Geomonas sp. RF6: one gene and its partner. The protein of the gene in region 2 binds, or shares a complex with, the protein of the main gene of each other region. Links are inferred from orthologs where the notes say so. Each region holds a gene or a part of one and is shown on either strand. Other genes may lie near its edges.

Evidence for each region.
Region 1: the proteins of eno (region 2) and LPW11_RS04740 are in contact, whole or in part, in a solved structure (PDB 2FYM), measured with the Escherichia coli proteins. The link is inferred for Geomonas sp. RF6 from one-to-one orthologs.

Annotation. Positions count from the first base shown.
Region 1 is NZ_CP087999.1:1,126,538-1,135,454, reverse strand. What follows is about bases 3,717-7,110. They hold LPW11_RS04740 (Rne/Rng family ribonuclease), read left to right. Parts: upstream 3,717-4,051; coding sequence 4,052-6,910; downstream 6,911-7,110. Other genes in these bases: LPW11_RS04735 (hypothetical protein), read left to right, coding at 7,029-7,110. Also shown: LPW11_RS04765 (YajD family HNH nuclease), read right to left, coding at 1-12; LPW11_RS04760 (spinster family MFS transporter), read left to right, coding at 179-1,423; tsaA (tRNA (N6-threonylcarbamoyladenosine(37)-N6)-methyltransferase TrmO), read right to left, coding at 1,430-1,891; LPW11_RS04750 (HAD family hydrolase), read right to left, coding at 1,893-2,573; LPW11_RS04745 (exodeoxyribonuclease III), read left to right, coding at 2,737-3,567; more of LPW11_RS04735, read left to right, coding at 7,111-7,847; fluoride efflux transporter CrcB, read left to right, coding at 7,874-8,248; LPW11_RS04725 (2-oxoglutarate dehydrogenase E1 component), read left to right, coding at 8,398-8,917. UniProt on the Escherichia coli protein: Endoribonuclease that plays a central role in RNA processing and decay. Required for the maturation of 5S and 16S rRNAs and the majority of tRNAs. Also involved in the degradation of most mRNAs.
Region 2 is NZ_CP087999.1:3,307,849-3,316,301, forward strand. Bases 2,613-5,542 are described here. They hold eno (phosphopyruvate hydratase), read right to left. Parts: upstream 4,758-5,542; coding sequence 3,468-4,757; downstream 2,613-3,467. Other genes in these bases: LPW11_RS14300 (methyl-accepting chemotaxis protein), read right to left, coding at 2,613-3,251; LPW11_RS14310 (HD family phosphohydrolase), read left to right, coding at 5,026-5,542. In the rest of the region: LPW11_RS14285 (protein-L-isoaspartate(D-aspartate) O-methyltransferase), read left to right, coding at 1-110; LPW11_RS14290 (pseudouridine synthase), read right to left, coding at 88-1,005; LPW11_RS14295 (hypothetical protein), read right to left, coding at 1,120-1,284; more of LPW11_RS14300, read right to left, coding at 1,626-2,612; more of LPW11_RS14310, read left to right, coding at 5,543-7,395; rRNA maturation RNase YbeY, read left to right, coding at 7,382-7,747; LPW11_RS14320 (diacylglycerol kinase), read left to right, coding at 7,775-8,453. UniProt on the Escherichia coli protein: Catalyzes the reversible conversion of 2-phosphoglycerate (2-PG) into phosphoenolpyruvate (PEP). It is essential for the degradation of carbohydrates via glycolysis.

The DNA of each region.
Region 1 (8,917 bases), 2.2 Mb from region 2 along the record:
TGCTGCTGCCATCGGTGTTCTCCCTTCGATTTGAGTGTACTCTGAAGATGTGAAGCAAAGGCGATAGTAGGTAAAGCTAATGTTTCATGGTATAAGAAGACGCCAGCCGATGCACCTCTTTTTCATGAGCGCACTTTCCGCCAGCGGTTGCAGATCGCAGAAGGCTCCCGGAGAACCGATGACCCTCCCTGAAAAATCACTCTCGTACAGCCGGTACGCGCTCGCGCTCCTCATGGCGGTGAACCTCCTGAACTACGTGGACCGGCAGGTTCTCTATGCTGTCTTTCCCCTTATAAAGGCGGATCTGGCACTCTCCGATACGGCGCTTGGTTTTCTCGGGAGCTCCTTCATGATCTGCTATCTCCTCTCCGCCCCCTTTCTCGGCTTTCTCGGGGACCGCTGGAGCAGGCGGGGGCTCGCCTCCGCCGGGCTGACTGTGTGGAGCCTCGCGACCGCCCTTGCCGGTGTCGCACCGGGGTACCGCACCCTCCTTGCCGCGAGGACGGTCGTGGGGATCGGGGAGGCGAGCTTTGGAACGGTCTCGCCAGGTCTCATCGCCGACTTCTTCCCGAAGGAGCGACGAGGCCGCGTCCTTTCCTGGTTTTATCTCGCCATCCCGGTCGGGAGCGCCCTCGGCTACCTTCTCGGCGGCGTCCTCGGTCACCGCTTCGGGTGGCACGCGGCATTCCTGATGGTCGGTGTGCCGGGGCTTCTTCTCGCCATCCCTGTGGCGCTCCTGCGGGAGCCTCCGAGGGGTGGGGACGAGGTCGGCTCCTCTATGGAGAAACGTCGTGGGTACGGCGCCTTTTTCTCCAACCGCTCCTTTGTCTGCAATACGCTGGCGATGGCGGCGATGACCTTTGCCATGGGTGGGCTCGCCCAGTGGCTGCCGTCCTTTCTGAACCGGGTGCACCACGTCGACGTGGAGAAGGGGAACTTTCTCTTTGGCCTCGTCACCGTTCTCGCCGGCATACTCGGCACCGCCGCCGGTGGGTGGCTCGGGGACCGCTGGCAAAAGAGGACCCGCAAGGGGTATCTCTTCATTTCCGGCTGGGGCTTCCTCATCGGCACCCCGATAACCGCCTGCTCCATCATGGCCGACTCCCTTGCCGGCTGCCTCGCCGCCGCCTTCCTGGCGGAGTTCTTCCTCTTTCTGAACACCGGGCCGCTCAACACGGTCATCGTGAATGTGACGAAACCTTCGGTGCGCGCCATGGCCTTCGCGGTCAATATCTTCTTCATCCACGCCCTCGGCGACGCCGTCTCTCCCACGATCCTTGGATGGCTCTCGGACCACTGGGGGCTGCGCGGCGCGTTGCTGGTCACCCCGGCGGCGGTGGCACTGGCGGGGATCTTCTGCTTCGTCTGCAGCCGTTACGTGGAGGCGGACATGGCCCGCGCCGAAGGTGAGCCTGCGCCGTGAGACGATCTACTCCCTTCCTGCCGGCTTCGGGCGGGGGGGCTTCTCGCTCAGCCACCCTTCCGAGGCGTCGTCGATCTTGTCGAAACGCGGCATGTACGGCTTGATGTCGAGGAGGGGGGTGCCGTCCAGCACGTCGATCCCCGCGACTTCCACCACGTTATTTTCCCTCTTGAGTACCTGGACGATGGACATGCCGATGCCGTTTGGCCTGCACGGGTGCCTCGTGGCGAAGACGCCATGCGGCAGGTCGTCCAGAAAGGGGGGGCGGAACATCTTCACCTCGCCGGAACGGTCGAAGTGGTACAGGAGGTAGACGTGTGAAAAAAGCTCCACGTCCCGCAGCCCGGAGGCGTACGGCTCGAAAACCTCCACTTTTCCCACCGCCCCCAGTGCGTACATCGGCTGCATGGGGCACTCTTCCTTTGTCTGAAACGGCGTGTGGATGACGCCGATCGGCTCGAACTCCATCTCACTCTCCTTCCGGTACTGTTCCGTTGAGCCTGCGCAGGAGGGCGGCCGCTTCCCTCACTCCTGCGCCGTTTTCATCCGCGACGAGCTGCGCCTTGTCCTGGACGACCTGCAGGGCGTTGCCGGTGGCGACCGCGTACCCGCACCGGGAGAGGAAGTCGAGGTCGTTTTCCGCGTCGCCGACCCCCATCGTCTCCTGCCACTCCACTCCCAGTTCGCTGAGGGCAGCATCGAGCCCCGTCCCCTTGTGCACCCCTCGCGGCAGGATCATCACCGCGTTCTTGTTATAGATCACGGAGAGATCCAGTCCGAGCTCTGCGAGCGCTTCCGCCGTCTCCCGCTCGAAAGGGCGCGTGGTCGCAACTATAACGATTCCAGTGGCGAAGTCGACACCGCGCTCCCGCAGGCGCGTGCAAAATATCGCCGGAGGGGGGGCGGCCAGCGCCTGCTGGCTCCCGGACTGCGGCCGGCAGAGGACTGCCCCGTTTTCCGCGACGATGAGGTCGAAAAGCTCTGTCTGCGGAAAGACGCTGCGTAGATCCTCCATCTCCCGCCCGGTGACCAGAACGAGCTTTACCCCGTCGTCCCGCAGCGTCGCAAGAGCCGCGACCGTCTCCTCCGCGACCTTCCCGCGGCGCGCCAGAGTCCCGTCGTAGTCGGTGGCAAACGCCCTGAACCTCATCCGTTAGTCCCCCATCTCCTTCACGCTTAACAGTGTCCCAGTTTCCGGCGCAGGTGCAACTCTCTGAAATACCGTCTCCCTCACGGAAAAGTGTTGGTGTGGGCTCCAGGAACGGTTACCTTTGATTATTGAAGAGGCAGTCAGCAGGGCACGAGGCAAGGCCATGAAACTTCTTTCCTGGAATGTGAACGGGCTGAGGGCCCGGATGGAATCACAGGTCCTTCCCCTCCTGCAGGAGGAGAAGCCGGACCTACTTCTCCTTCAGGAGACAAAGGCGGAAGAGCATCAGGTGCCCGCCCTTTTCCTTTCCGAGCTGGGGTACCGCTCCTGGTGGCACCCGGCACTGCGCCCGGGGTACAGCGGGGTCGCCACCTTCTCCCGCATCGCGCCTGTGTCGGTGGAATGCGGCATAGGAGTCCCCGACATAGACTGCGAAGGGAGGGTTCTCACGCTGAACTTTGCAAACGGGATTGCGGTCGTCAACGCCTACTTCCCGAACAGCCAGCGTGGACTATTGCGTCTCGACCACAAGATCTACTTTCTGGACAAGATTCTCCGCTATCTCCAGAAAAAGAGGGAAGAGGGGTACTCGGTCGTCATCGGAGGGGACTTCAACATCGCCCACCGCGAGATCGACCTCAGAAACCCCCGCCAGAACATGGAGAATGCAGGCTTCCTCCCGGAGGAGAGGTCGTGGATCGACAGGTTCATTGCCGCAGGCTTTGTGGACACCTTCAGGATCTTTTGCCCCGACGGCGGGCACTACACCTGGTGGAGCTATCGCCCCGGGGTGCGCCAGAGAAACATCGGGTGGCGGATCGATTACTTCTTCGTGGACGCCTCCCTCGCCGGCAAGGTCTCTGCCGCAGGGATCCTCTCCCATATCGCCGGATCCGATCACTGCCCCGTCTCGCTGGAAGTCGCGCCACCGCGCGCAGAACTGTCCTCCGTACCGTCTGAAGACCCTCCGGTAGCGAGTCCTGATGAGGATTGACCGCCATCGTGCGGTTTGTTACTGTGAAGGCAGGGCAGGCTTCCTTTTTTAGTTTCTTTTTCCTGGACGGAGGAAGATTGACTGAAAATCGGAGATCTGCCTTTTCTTTTTGCTGCCTTTCACGGGGAAACGGCAGTCTCAGCGGAAAGGGAGCGAACGATCCGTCTGAAAACGCCTTCGGTATAGGAGGCGGTTAACCAAAATAGATCTATTTCCGAACGTGTCGGTACTGTCGGTTGCGCACCGTTCTGTATGGTGGTATCTCGTTTGCTGCAGCAAATGCTTTTTTGTGTGATATGACAGAGAAACTCTGCTATAATCCCACAGTTTTAATGAGCTATTGGCCCCTGCCGGACGGCGGGGATCTATATAAAGAAGTGGATCGGCCCTCATCGGGGGCTCTGATATGTAATGGGCTTTCCTGCATACCTGCGTGCAGCGGTGCGTGCGGACCAGCCCCAACAAAAGGAAATCAAAGGACTTTATGCCGAAAAAAATGTTAATCAATGCGCTTCACGCTGAAGAAGCGCGCGTGGCGATCGTCGAGGATGGCCGCCTCGTGGATCTTGACGTGGAGATTGCCGGGAACGAGCAAATCCGCGGCAACATCTACAAGGGGGTCGTGGTCCGTGTAGAGCCGGGTCTGCAGGCAGCCTTCGTGGACGTGGGGCTCAAGAAGCTCGGCTTTTTGCAGATGGGTGAATTGCACCCGGAAAACTGGAAATGGCGCGACGACGTGCCGGAGGAGCAAAGGCACAAGCGTCCCCGCATCCAGGAGGTGCTGAGAAGGGGGCAGGAAATCATAGTGCAGGTGGAAAAGGGGGAGCGGGACAACAAAGGCTCCGCACTCACCACCTACATCTCCCTCCCCGGACGCTACATGGTGCTGATGCCCGGCAGCGATTCCTCGGGGATCTCCCGCAAGGTGGAGAGCGAGTCGGAAAGAAAGAAGCTCAAAGAGATGATCGCCGGGATGAACATACCGGAAGGGTACGGCTACATCATCAGGACGGAAGCGGTGGGGCGCACCGTCGACGAGCTCCAGAAGGACCTCAACTCCCTCATCGCCCTGTACCAGGGGGTGCGCGAGCAGGGGAGCGGGATGAAGGGGGCGGGACTCATCTACCAGGAGTCGTCCCTCATCGTGAGGACGATCCGCGACTACTTCAGCGCCGACATCGACGAGGTCCTCGTCGACAGCAAGGACGTCTTCAAGGACGTGCGCGACTGCCTGAAGGAGATCGACCCCCAGTTTGAAAAGCTCGTGAAGATGCACCAGGAGAAGCGCCCGATCTTTTCGCGCTACCAGCTGGAAGAGCAGATCGATCTCATCTACGAGAAGAAGGTACCTCTCAAGTCCGGCGGCTCCATATTCATCGAACCGACCGAGGCGCTCGTCTCCATCGACGTCAACTCCGGGAAGTCGACCGGCGAGAAAGGGGTCGAGGACACCGCGTTCAAGACGAACCTCGAAGCCGCCGAAGAGGCTGCGAGGCAGCTGCGGCTGCGCGACCTTGGCGGGCTCATCGTCATCGACTTCATCGACATGCGTGACCGCAAGCACAACGCGGAGGTGGAGAGGACGCTAAAGACGGCGCTGAAGGCGGACAAGGCGCGCGTGAACGTGGCCCGCATTTCGGAGTTCGGTCTCCTGGAGATGTCGCGGCAGCGCATCAGGCAGACGCTCCACCAGGCGAGCACGCTGGAGTGCCCGCACTGCGACGGGCGCGGAAAGGTGAAATCGGTCGAGGCGATGGCACTCTCCTTCCTGCGCAAGGTCCATGCGGCCGCCGCGAAGGGGGTCATTGCCGACGTCATCGGTAGTCTCCCGCTGGAGGTGGCCTACTACCTCCTGAACCGGAAACGCCGCGAGCTCTCCCAGATCGAGAACGACTACGACATCCAGGTGACGGTGAAGGGAAAGCCTTCCTTCCTCCTGAACCAGATGGAGCTCGAACTGGTGAGGCGCGAAAAGGTCCTCCTGGAGGAAGCTCCTGCAGAGAAGGTCGCCCTGCGCGCAGGGAAAGAGGAAGTGCCGCAGGAAGGGGAACGGAAGAAGAAGAAAAGAGGGAAGGGGAAAGGCGCCGCAGAAGAGGTGCACCCCGCCGTTGTGGAACTTCCTGTGGCAGCAGCCGAAATGGCTGCGACCGAGGCAGCGGGCGAGCCTGCGGCTGCGCTTGAGCCGGCAGTCGCCGCGGAAGGGGAGACCGAAGAGCCGAAGAAGAAGCGCAGACGGCGGCGCAAACGCGGCAAGGGTGGGGGCGCTGAAGGAGCTGCCGCCGAGGCTGCTGTCGCCGAGGACGCCGGCGCCCCTGCCGAAGGGGAAGCCGCGGAAGGAGCAGAGGGCGCTCCCGAAGTTCTCGAAGGAGCACCGGCCGCCGCGGAAGAGACCCCGGAGGGTGCCGCAGCGGCGGAAGTGACCGGCGAGGAAGGGAAGAAGAAACGTCGTCGCAAGAGACGTCGTGGCGGGAAGCACCCGCAGGAAGGGGCTCAGGCTGAGGCCGCCGCCGAGGCTGATGTGGCGGGTGAAGGGGAGCCGCATGCGGAGCCCGAGGAAGAGATCGCTGTGCCTCTCCCCGCGGAGCCCGTCGCCGCAGGCGCCGAGAAGCCGAAGAGAAGCCGCGGGCGCAGGAAGAAGGCGGCTGCCGGTGCTGCCGGCGAGGGTGCCGTCGAGGCCCTCCTCGAAGGAGCAGGGGAAGAGGAAATAACCGTTGCTGCTGTCATGGTGGAGCCGATAGAGGTCGTCGTCCCCTTCGAGATCATCCAGCCGGCAGAGGTTGTTTTGCCGGTGGAGATCGTGCAACCGCTGGAGGAGGCGCTCGCGGATGTCGAGCTGCAGGAAGGAGAGGCAGACGCCGAGGTGCTGGAAGGGGAGTCCGCTGCTGAGAGTGAAGAGGCTGCGGAGGAGGAACCTCTGGAGGCGCAGCAGCCGGTCGAGGTGGAACACCCCGCCGCAGAGGAACAGCCACCGGCGCAGCCGGCCGAGGGTGAGCAGCCGGCTCTTCCGGAAGCTTCGGCTTCCGCTGCGGAGAAGCCGGCGAAGCCCCGCAGGAGCCGAAGCCGCAAGCCGAAAGGTGAAAAGCCCGCAGCGGAAGGCGCCGAGCCCGCCGCATCCGCCGAACCGACGGTGGCCCCGGTGGCAGCACCGCTGGCCGGAGGGGACGCGGTGCCGCAGCCGCAGCCGGAGGGGAATGAGCCGGCACGCAAGAAAAGAGCTCCGCGCAAGAAAGGACCGGCCCAGGCGGCACCGGAAACGGCAAGCGCGCCAGCCGAGGCACCCGCCGAGAAGCCGAAGAAGCCGAGGGCTCCTCGGAAGAAGAAAGAACAGGGGCCGGCACAATAGCTTTACCCCTTCGCCTCACCCGCACGCCGTGCGGGTGGGGTACCCGGCGGGGCATCAACCAGCAGGAATGATCTTTTACGGCGGCTTCGGCACGTCACGGTTCTAAGGCTTTCTTTCAATGAAACTAATCGCAACGCTTCTCTTCTCGCTCTTTCTCGCCGCCCCCGCTTTTGCTGCTTCACCGGACCGGGTCATGAACTGGTCCGTCTACGGCTTCGTCGATTCGTACAACTGGCGGGAGTACCGGGGGGGGGAGAGGCTCCTGAAGGAAAGCGGCCCCATGCTCGGCGTCGGCTCCGACCTTCTCCTCAACCTGCTCGACGAGGGAAACCTGGTTGTAAAGGCAAAGGCGGAGATGTTCGGTTCGGTAGTGGACTACACGGGGCAGACCCAGGAAAGTTCATTCTCCCCCACGCGAAGCAAGCGCCCGGTGAACACGGACGTCGACTACATCGGCTCCCGGCTCGAGGGTGACGTAGGGTGGCGCTTCCCCCTCCAGAGCGTTTCGGTGGAGCCGTTCGGCGGTTTCGGGGTTCGCTGGTGGCTGAGGGACCTCAATGATTCCACCGCGTACGACAGCACCGGCACCCCCTTTCTCGCTTCCGGGTACACCGAGTCGTGGACCAGCGTCTATGCGACTGCCGGAGTGCGAGGGACGCACAAAAGCGGCAAGAACCTGCAGTTTTTCCTCGAAGGGGGAGTGCGCTACCCCTTTTACGTTTCCAACGAGGTCGACGTTTCAAGCGTAGGCACGATCACCCTGCGCCCCGAGGGTCAGCTTTCGGGGATCGGGGAAGCGGGCGTCACCTACAAGCATCTGCGCATCTCCGCGCATTACGAAGGGTTCTACGTCGACGAGTCTCCGGTCGTCTCGGGGTACCTGCAGCCGAAGTCGAGCTCCGATGTGTACGGGGTGAGATTCGGGTGGGCCTTCTGAGGAGCCGGTAAGGGAAGGACGTCTCCATGCAACAGGTCCTGTGCATAGCCGCACTCGGCGCCATCGGGTGCCTCTCACGCTATTTCCTCTCAGGCTGGGTCTACAAGATCTGCGGCAACGCCTTCCCTTACGGCACCCTCGTCGTCAACATCGTCGGAGCGTTCCTCATAGGGCTCATCATGGAGTTCTCCATGCGCAGCGCCCTCGTGCCCCCCGTCCTGCGCGTAGCTGTCACAGTCGGTTTCCTGGGCGGGCTTACCACATTCTCCACCTTCAGCCTCGAAAGCTTCCGCCTCCTCGAGGAGGGGCAGTTCGTGGTGGCCTTCTTCAACATGCTCCTCAGCGTCGTTGCCTGCCTCGCCTGCACCTGGCTCGGAGTGGCGACAGCCCGCTCTCTCTAGCACACCTTTCCTCTCTTTCTCCCCGCCATTTCCCTCTCCGCACGCACCTCAAAAGAAGGGGCGAATCCGCGCGAAGCCAGAAGGGACGTGCCTTGAAAGCTCAATGTCGTCTGCTATAGTTCCTACGGTTCAATAACAAGGAGTAGACGATGGGGATGCTGGATAACGTAAGCCCAGCCTGGATCGAGCACCAGTACAGGCTCTGGAAGAGCGCGCCGGACTCCGTTCCCGAGGACTGGCGCCTTTTTTTCGCCGGCTTCGAGTTCGGCGCCGTCACGCCCGCTCCGGAAGGGGCGCCGCTGACCCGTGACGACGCGCTGAAGCATTCCGCCGTCCAGTCCCTCATCTACCGCTACCGCGACATCGGCCATCTGCTCGCCTGCACCGATCCCCTCTCGCCGTGCATTCTGGAGCACCCCCTCCTTTCCCTCTCCGCATTCGGGCTGGACAACGAGGACGTGGAAAAGACCTTCCACACCCGCCGGTTCTTCAAGCAGAGCGCCACGCTGAAGGAGATAGTGCAGGTGCTGCGCACGACCTACTGCGGCTCTATCGGGGTGGAGTTCATGCACATCCAGGATCCTGACGAGCGCCAGTGGCTCATCGACCGGATGGAGCCGGTGGGGAACCGGTCGGTATTCACGCCGGAGCAGCGGCTGAGGATTCTCA
Region 2 (8,453 bases):
AGCATTACCAGACGCTGGTGCGGGTGCGCCGCGAGACGGAGACGAGGTTTTTGCGGGAGGAGCTTTGCGCGGTGCGCTTTGTCCCTCTTATCGGGAGGGAGGGGTGGTAGCGCGCGGCGCGACCCTCTCCAGCGCCTCCATAAGGTGCGCCGGGTCTGCCGGGAGAAGCTCGCAACAGAGCGTCACCAGTGCCGCCGGAAGCGGTGCCAGTATTTCCAGCCCTTCCGTTGTCGCGGGGTGGGTGAGGGTGGTCTTCAGGGAATGGAGGGCGTGCCCGGTGAAGCCGGAGAGGGCCCTCCCGCCGTAGCGCTTGTCCCCGAGAATCGGGTGCTTCACGAGCTTGAAGTGCTGCCGTATCTGGTGCATCCTCCCTGTCACGGGGTAGACCGCCAGAAGAGCCACATCTTCCCCCTGCAGCAGACGCAGATAACGGGTCTGCGACTCCTTTCCGTCCAGCGGGGCGTCGATGACGTCCTCCTCCTTCACACTCCCTTCCACGAGGGCGAGATAGAGTTTCCCCAGACCCTCTTCCTTCACCATCCTGCCGAACATCCCTGCTGCGACTGCGTTCTTGGCCATGATGATGGCGCCCGAAGTCCCCTTGTCGAGACGGTTTACCGGCCTAAGCTTTCCGGGTGCACCGTCCCGCTCGGCCAGAAACCGTTCGCCCGCCTCCACGAGGTTCGGCTCGCTGGAGTCCTCCGTGCGGTGCACCGAGAGCCCCGGAGCCTTGTTGAAGGAGACGATCCAGGTGTCCTCGAAGAGGATTTCCAAGGGCGGGGTCCGTGTGGCCAGGAAGGCAGCGGTCTTCGCGCTCTCCTTCAGCGTCACCACGTCGCCTGAGCGCACGGTATATGCCGCGTCAGCCGGTGCGCCGTTGATCTTCAGGTGCCCGGCGGTGAGGAGCTTCTTGAGGTAGGAGTGGGGAGCCTTCGGCAGCAGGTTGCGCAGAAAGGAGTCGGCCCTGCGGAAATGGTCTTTCGTCTCGATCTGATAGGTAAGCATGGCAGGGAGTATACTCTCATGAAAGAGGGGGCGCAAGGTATGTTTCGACGAGTGCCGTCCCTTTCCCTCCTCCGCGAAAAGGGGAGGGAAGGGGCGCGGGAGTGGAAGCGCCGGCTACAGCTTTACATCGCCGCCGTCGCCCAGATAGTCTATGTCGGGGAGCAGGACGATGTCGCAGACACGCCCGGGGTCCTTCGCCTTGGCGCCGCAGATGCCGCACTTTACCGTCGGCTCGACAGCGAGCTGGTGGACGAGCTCCTTCTCGCTGGTGCATGCCATAGTCTTATGTCCTCCCTTGGCGGGAACGTTCACATTCCTCTTCAAGTATAGTGGGAAAAGGGGGGCAATACACGGAGGTTTGTGCTGGCCGCGGCGGTGCGGGGGGGAAGTCACTCCTACCTCGTTCCCAAGGTCCACCTTGGGAACGCACTTGTGTGCCAAGCTCCAGCTTTGCCTCCGCGTCAGCGGTTACATGAAGCAGGGTGGGGAGGCGGAGCCTCCCGGGCAAGCGCGTTCCCAAGCTGGAGCTTGGGAACGAGTGGTCTGGTTCTTTTCCGGTGGCCACAAAAAAAGGCGCGTCCCTTCCGGGCGCGCCTTTCTGAGTCGCCAATCGATCCGCCTCAGACCTTGAACTGCCCCACCAGCTGCTGCAGCTCTTCGCTCAGGCGGGAGAGCTGGTTTGCCGCGAGTGCCGATTCCTGCGCGCCCTGCGCCGTCTGCTGCACCCCGTCGGTGATCTGGTGCACGTTGGTGGAGATCTCGGTGCTGGTGGTGGTCTGCTGCTCCGCGGCAGTGGCGATCTGGCTCACCTGGGTGCTCACCGAGCCGACCTGCTCCAGTATTTCCTGGATCGCCGCTCCTGATTTGGCCGCTTCGTTCGTTCCTTCCTCCACCTGCTGCACCCCCTGCTCCATAGCTGCCACGGCGCCCTTCGTCTCCGTCTGGATCGCCTTGATCATCTCCCCGATCTCCCGCGTCGCCTTCGTGGTCCGCTCGGCAAGAGCCCGCACCTCGTCCGCTACCACCGCAAAGCCGCGCCCCTGCTCCCCGGCGCGGGCCGCCTCGATCGCGGCGTTGAGGGCGAGGAGGTTCGTCTGGTCCGCGATGTCCTCGATCGTCCCGATTATCGTGCCGATCTGGTCGCTGCGGGCGCCGAGACTCTCGACGGTCTGCGCAGTTTCGCGCACCGTCGCCGCAATCCGCCCCATTACCTCCACAGTCTTGTCCATGACAAATGACCCCCTCTGCGCCGCTTCGTTCGCCTGCTGCGCCCCTTCGGCCGCCATCTGGCAGTTCTGTGCGATCTCGGCGGCGGTGGTTGCCATCTCCTCGCCGGCCGTGGCGACAGTACCTGTTTGCCCGGCAACGACCTCTATGCCGGTCGCCATCTGCTCGGAGGTGGAGTAAAGGGTGCTTGCGGCGTTGGCGACCTCCCGAGTCGTCTGCGACACCCGGGTGATGGTGCCGTGCAAGGTCTCCAGGAAGGTGTTGAAGGCGGAGATCGCCTCTCCCAGTTCGTCCTGCCGTGACATTGTGATCGAGCGGGTCAGGTCCCCCTCGCCGGAGCTCATCTCCTTGAAGACGCGCACCATCTCCGCGATCGGCGCGGTTATGCTCCTGGTTATGAGGGCGCCGACGGCGCATGCGACAACTATCGCGATAACTACAACGGCGAGTACGGCATTCCTGGCGTTGGCGTACGAATCCTCAGACTGGCGGAAGGAGAGCTCGGCCTGCTCTTTCTGGTACGCGGACATCTCCTCGAACGCCTTGGCGACCGCGGCGTTGCGGCGGGCTCCCTCATCCTGGAGGAGTTGCAGGGCCTCCTCCCCCTTTCCTGCCCCGGCGAGTTGCACCGCCCTGTCGTTCGCTGCTGCCGCAGGGTGCAGCGCGGTGCGCATCTTCTGCAGGAGCTCGATCCCCTTCGGCCGCTTCTCCCCGCTCTCCAGCGCCTTCAGCGCCTCGCGGTACTTCGCCCGCGCCCCCTGTACCTTTTCCCGTTCGCGCAGCTGCGCCAGGTGGTCCGGCGCCTTCACGGCGGCATCCACGCTCCTCAGTACGTTTTGCAGCTGCGCCATGGCGTCGCTTGCGGCCGCGACCCTGAGTGCGCTCGCCCTGACCGCGGTGCTCCCCGACTTCTGCACCGTCGCCAGCGCCGAGAGACATACCAGCGCCATGACCGCCAGGAGCAGTACCATCCCTCCGAATCCTGCAGCCAGCCTGAAACCTATACTCGCCTTTTTCATGTGACGATCCTCCCGCAGAGCGTTGACGAATTGCCGATAGTACAGATATCGGCAGAGCCGGAAGATTCTTAAGGTGAATTAATGATGCTGATGATTAGAAAATGGAGCTGCGGATGAAGAAGCCAAAAAGGGGGGACGGGGAAAGCGGTGCAGCGGGGGAGGGGGTGCTATGATGTGCGGGAGCCCCCGGTGAACGGGGCTCCCGCGATGGAAAAGCTACTTCTTCAGGTTGTAGAAAACGTCTTTCCCTCTGAAGACTGCGACCTCGTCCAGCTCGTCTTCGATGCGCAGCAGCTGGTTGTATTTGCAGACGCGGTCGGTGCGGCACAGGGAGCCGGTCTTGATCTGCCCGGAGTTGACGGCAACTGCGAGGTCGGCGAGGGTGGTGTCCTCGGTCTCCCCGGAGCGGTGCGAGATGACGGTGGTGTATCCGGCGCGCTTCGCCATCTCGATGGCGTCGAGGGTCTCGGTGAGGGTGCCGACCTGGTTGAACTTGATGAGGATGGAGTTGGCGATCCCTTTCTCGATCCCTTCCTTCAGGATCTTCGGGTTGGTGACGAAGAGGTCGTCCCCCACCAGCTGGACCCTCTTGCCGAGGCGGTCGGTGAGCTTCTTCCACCCTTCCCAGTCATTCTCCGCCATGCCGTCCTCGATGGAGACGATCGGGTACTTGTTCACCAGGTTCTCGTAGAAGTCGATGAGCTCGTCCGCGGTCTTTCTCGGCTGTGGCTCGTTCTCGAGGATGTACGCGCCGTCCTTGTACAGCTCGGAGGAGGCGACGTCGAGCGCGAGGAGTACGTCCTCCCCCGGCTTGTACCCCGCCCTGGAGATCGCCTCCACGATGACCTCGAGCGCTTCCTCGTTCGATTTCAGGTTCGGTGCGAAGCCACCTTCGTCGCCGACCGCGGTGTTGTACCCCTTACCTTTGAGTACCGCTTTAAGGGCGTGGAAGATCTCAGCACCCATCCTCAGCGCCTCCTTGAAGCTTTCGGCGCCGGCGGGCATGATCATGAACTCCTGGATGTCCACGTTGTTGTCGGCGTGGGCGCCGCCATTTATGATGTTCATCATCGGCAGCGGCAGCTCCTTCGCGTTCACGCCGCCGAGGTACTGGTACAGGGGGACGCCGACTTCTTCAGCGGCAGCCTTCGCCACGGCAAGGGATACGCCGAGGATGGCGTTCGCGCCGAGCTTGCTCTTGAATTCCGTTCCGTCCAGTGCCAGCATCCGGGCGTCGATCCCCGCTTGGTCGGTGGCGTCCATCCCGCTGATCTCGTCGGAGATGATGTCGTTCACGTTGTTGACGGCCTGCTGCACACCTTTGCCGAGGTAGCGCCCCTTGTCGCCGTCACGCAGTTCTAACGCTTCGCGCTCTCCCGTGGAAGCTCCGGAGGGGACGGCCGCCCTCCCCATGACGCCGGAATCAAGAAACACTTCCACTTCCAGGGTCGGGTTGCCTCTGGAATCAAGGATTTCCCTCGCGTACACGTCGGTTATCTGGCTCATTCTTCCCCTCCTTGGATATGAATAGTTAACGGGCAGCGCGTGCCCGTGTAGGAAACTGAGGATATATAGCACATTTTTTGCCAAATGAAAGCTTTATCGGTAAGGTTTCCTTAACGAGTAACGCCACGGGCGCAGGTCCCGTGACGGGGCGCACCCCGGCATTGTCATTGGTTTCCGTTGACAGTTCTTCCCGAAAAGGACTATATTCTGCTCTTGTTTGCCCAATCTCCCAGCTACTGGTTAAATCCAGGGGAAACCATATACTCTAATGCCCACCGAAAGCGGCGATAAACAAAAAAAACAAAAGAGCCCGCTTCTGAGGGTATGCGGCACCTGTCTCGATTCGATGGCGGCAGGTCTCTCCGCTGAGAGGAACCAGAAACGGACCCGCGTCCTGCTTCTCTTCTTCACCGCCGCATTCCTCGCCCTCCTCATCATTCCCAGCCCGCATTTCATGGCAGTGAGCTACCGGGAAGGGGACATTGCCACCTCCGATATCCGTGCGACGCAAGACTACCTCATCGAGGACATGCTCCTCACCGAGAAGAAGCGTGCCGAGGCGGAGGGTGCGGCTCCCTACGTGTACACCCTCGACGCCAACGCCGCGCTGGAGGTGCCGCGCCGCCTCGAGAAGGCGTTTGCGCAGGTGCAGGGGGGGGCGGGGCGCGACGTCGTCTCGAAGACCCTCGGGGTGGAACTGCGCGACCGTGAATTCCTCTCCTTGGCCCGGGTGAAGGAGCAGCGCGCCTTCCTCTCGGCGGTGAGCCAGAACCTCGCGCCCCTCTACCGGCAGCGCATCGTGGCGGACAGCGAGGACTTCGCGAAGGACCGCACCCACGGCATCCTCGTCATGAGCGCCGGAAGCAGGCAGGAACTCGCCGGAGGGGACTACTCCTCCGTCATCGGGGTTGCCGAGGCGAGAAAGGAGCTCTCCAGGGCACGGCTCCTGAACGCCGGAGCCAATCCGCGGGAGCTGGAGATCCTGAAGGGGGTCGTGGTGCGGATGATCACCCCGAGCCTGACGCTGGACCGTGACCGCACCGACGAAAAGAAGGTTGAGGCGCGCGATGCGGTGCGCCCGGTCCTTTTCAAGATGCAGCGCGGCGAGATGATCGTCAGGGTAGGGGAGCGGATCTCCTCGGAGCAGGCGCTGAAGCTGGAAAAGATATTCACCTCCCGCTCATATTCGCCGCTGGTGACCTGGATCGGCATCTTCGGGCTCGTCCTCGTCCTGAGTTACCTCCCGTACCGCTTCGCGCGGAAAAATATCAGGAAATTCAACCCCTCCAACAAGGACCTCCTCTTTCTGGCGGTCCTCAGCATGGCGAACTTTGCGGCGCTGAAGTTCGCCTTCGCCGTCTCCACGGTCCTCGGCGGGCTCTTCCCTGCGGTGGAGACCGCGGGATATTTCTACCTCTTCCCTTTCGCCGCGAGTGTCATCCTCGTGCGCATCATCATCAACTCGGAGGTCGCGCTCGTCTACTGCGCGGTGACCGCCCCTCTCATCGGGATCATGTTCAACGGCAGCGTGCAGGTCGTCGTGTACGCGCTTCTTGGGGGGATCGTCGGGGCCCACGGCGTGCGCCAGTGCAAGGAGCGCGGCACGATCTACACCGCGGGGCTGAAGGTGAGCGTGGTGAACGTGGCGGTGGCGCTCTGCTTCAACATCTACGGCGAGACCCCCATCTCCATGCAGGCGGTGTACTGCGTCGTCTTCGCCTTCGCCGGCGGCATCCTGAATGCCCTTTACGTCTCCGGGATGGTGCCGCTCGTGGAGACGGTCTTCCAGTACACCACCGACGTGAAGCTCCTCGAGCTCTCGAACCTCAACTCGCCGCTCCTGCGCGAGCTCATGGTGCGCGCTCCGGGGACGTACCACCACTCCATGCTGGTGGGAAGCCTCGTGGAGGCGGGGGCCGAGGCGATCAACGCGAACCCGCTTCTGGCCCGCGTCGCCGCCTATTACCACGATGTTGGGAAGCTGAAAAAGCCGCTGTACTTCATCGAGAACATTCGCGCCGGCGACAACAAGCACGACAAGCTCTCCCCGAGCATGAGCGCCCTCATCCTCATCTCCCATGTGAAGGAAGGGGTGGAGCTCGCCCGGGAAAACAGGCTCGGCCTCCCCATCATCGACATCATCCGGCAGTCGCACGGCACCTCCCTCATCTCCTACTTCTACAAGAAGGCGAAGGGGCTGGAACACCCGGGGGCGCCGAGCTCGGTGGAGGAGCGTGACTTCCGCTACCCCGGGCCGAAGCCGCAGACCCGCGAGGCGGGGCTCGTGCTTCTCGCCGACTGCGTGGAGGCCGCCTCCCGCACCCTCACCGACCCGACGCCGGCGCGCATCCAGGGGATGGTGCAAAAGATCATCAACAACATCTTCATCGACGGCCAGCTCGACGAGTGCGAGCTGACGCTGAAGAACCTGCACGAGATCGCGAAGAGTTTCAACCAGATACTTGCCGGGATCTACCACCACCGGATCGACTATCCGGAGCCTGCCTACAAGGAGAAGTCAGTTGCCAAGAAGCCCGCAGAGGATCACGATAGCGAACCGGCAAAGGCGGAGGCCGGTGCCGTCGAGCCAGTTGCGAAAGGTGGCACAGAGGATATTAAGCGCCTTGGGATGTCCTGACGCGGAGCTCTCCGTGACCCTCACCGGGGACCGGGGGATCCGCATCCTGAACCGCGAGTACCTCGGCCGGGACAAGACCACCAACGTGATCTCCTTTGCCATGCAGGAAGGTGAGTTCGGCGCCGTGAACCCGGACGTGCTCGGGGACGTGATCATCTGCGTCGACACCGCCGCCCGCGAGGCGGAGGAGGCCGACGAGAGCTTCTTTGGGCGCGTCGCCTTTCTCCTTTTGCACGGCATCCTGCACATCACCGGCTACGACCATGAGCGAAGCGGCGAGGCGGAGGCCGCCAGGATGGAGGAGGCGGAGGCCCGCATCTTCGGGATACTGAAGGAGGAAGGGCTTGTCTAGTCCGCTGGCGGCACAGGAGAGGGGACGGTGAAGCCGACCCGCTTCATAGACTCGGTGAATTGCGCCATCGAGGGGATCCTCTACGCCGCGCGGACGCAGAAGCACATGCGCAAGCACTTCCTGACCGCGCTGGTGGTGCTCCTGGCCGCCCTTTTCCTGAAGGTCAGCGTCGCCGAGTTCACACTCCTTGCCCTCTCCGTCTCCTTCGTCCTCTTTGCCGAGCTGCTGAACACGGCGGTGGAGGTGGCGGTGGACATGATCTCGCCGGAGTACCACCCGATGGCGAAGATCGCCAAGGATGTGGCGGCCGGAGCGGTCCTCGTCGCCTCTTTCGGGACGGCGGTGACAGGGTACCTGATACTTTCGCGGTACATCTTTCCGATCTACAAGAGGTTTCTCGTCATGCTAGGACCGAGCTCCGACATCGCCACGCTCGTGGCGGTAATCCTCGTGCTGATCGCGGTGATCATCATGAAGGCGGTCACCGGGAAGGGGGAGCCGCTGAGAGGGGGGGTGCCGAGCGGGCACGCCGCGGTCGCCTTTTCCATCGCGACCGCCGTCTCCCTGAACACCGAGGACCCGCTGATATCCCTTCTGAGCATCACGCTCGCGGTGATGGTGAGCCATTCCCGCCTCCTTCTGAACATCCACACCCTTCGGGAGGTGGTGTTCGGGGCGGCCACCGGGACGACCCTCACCCTCGCGG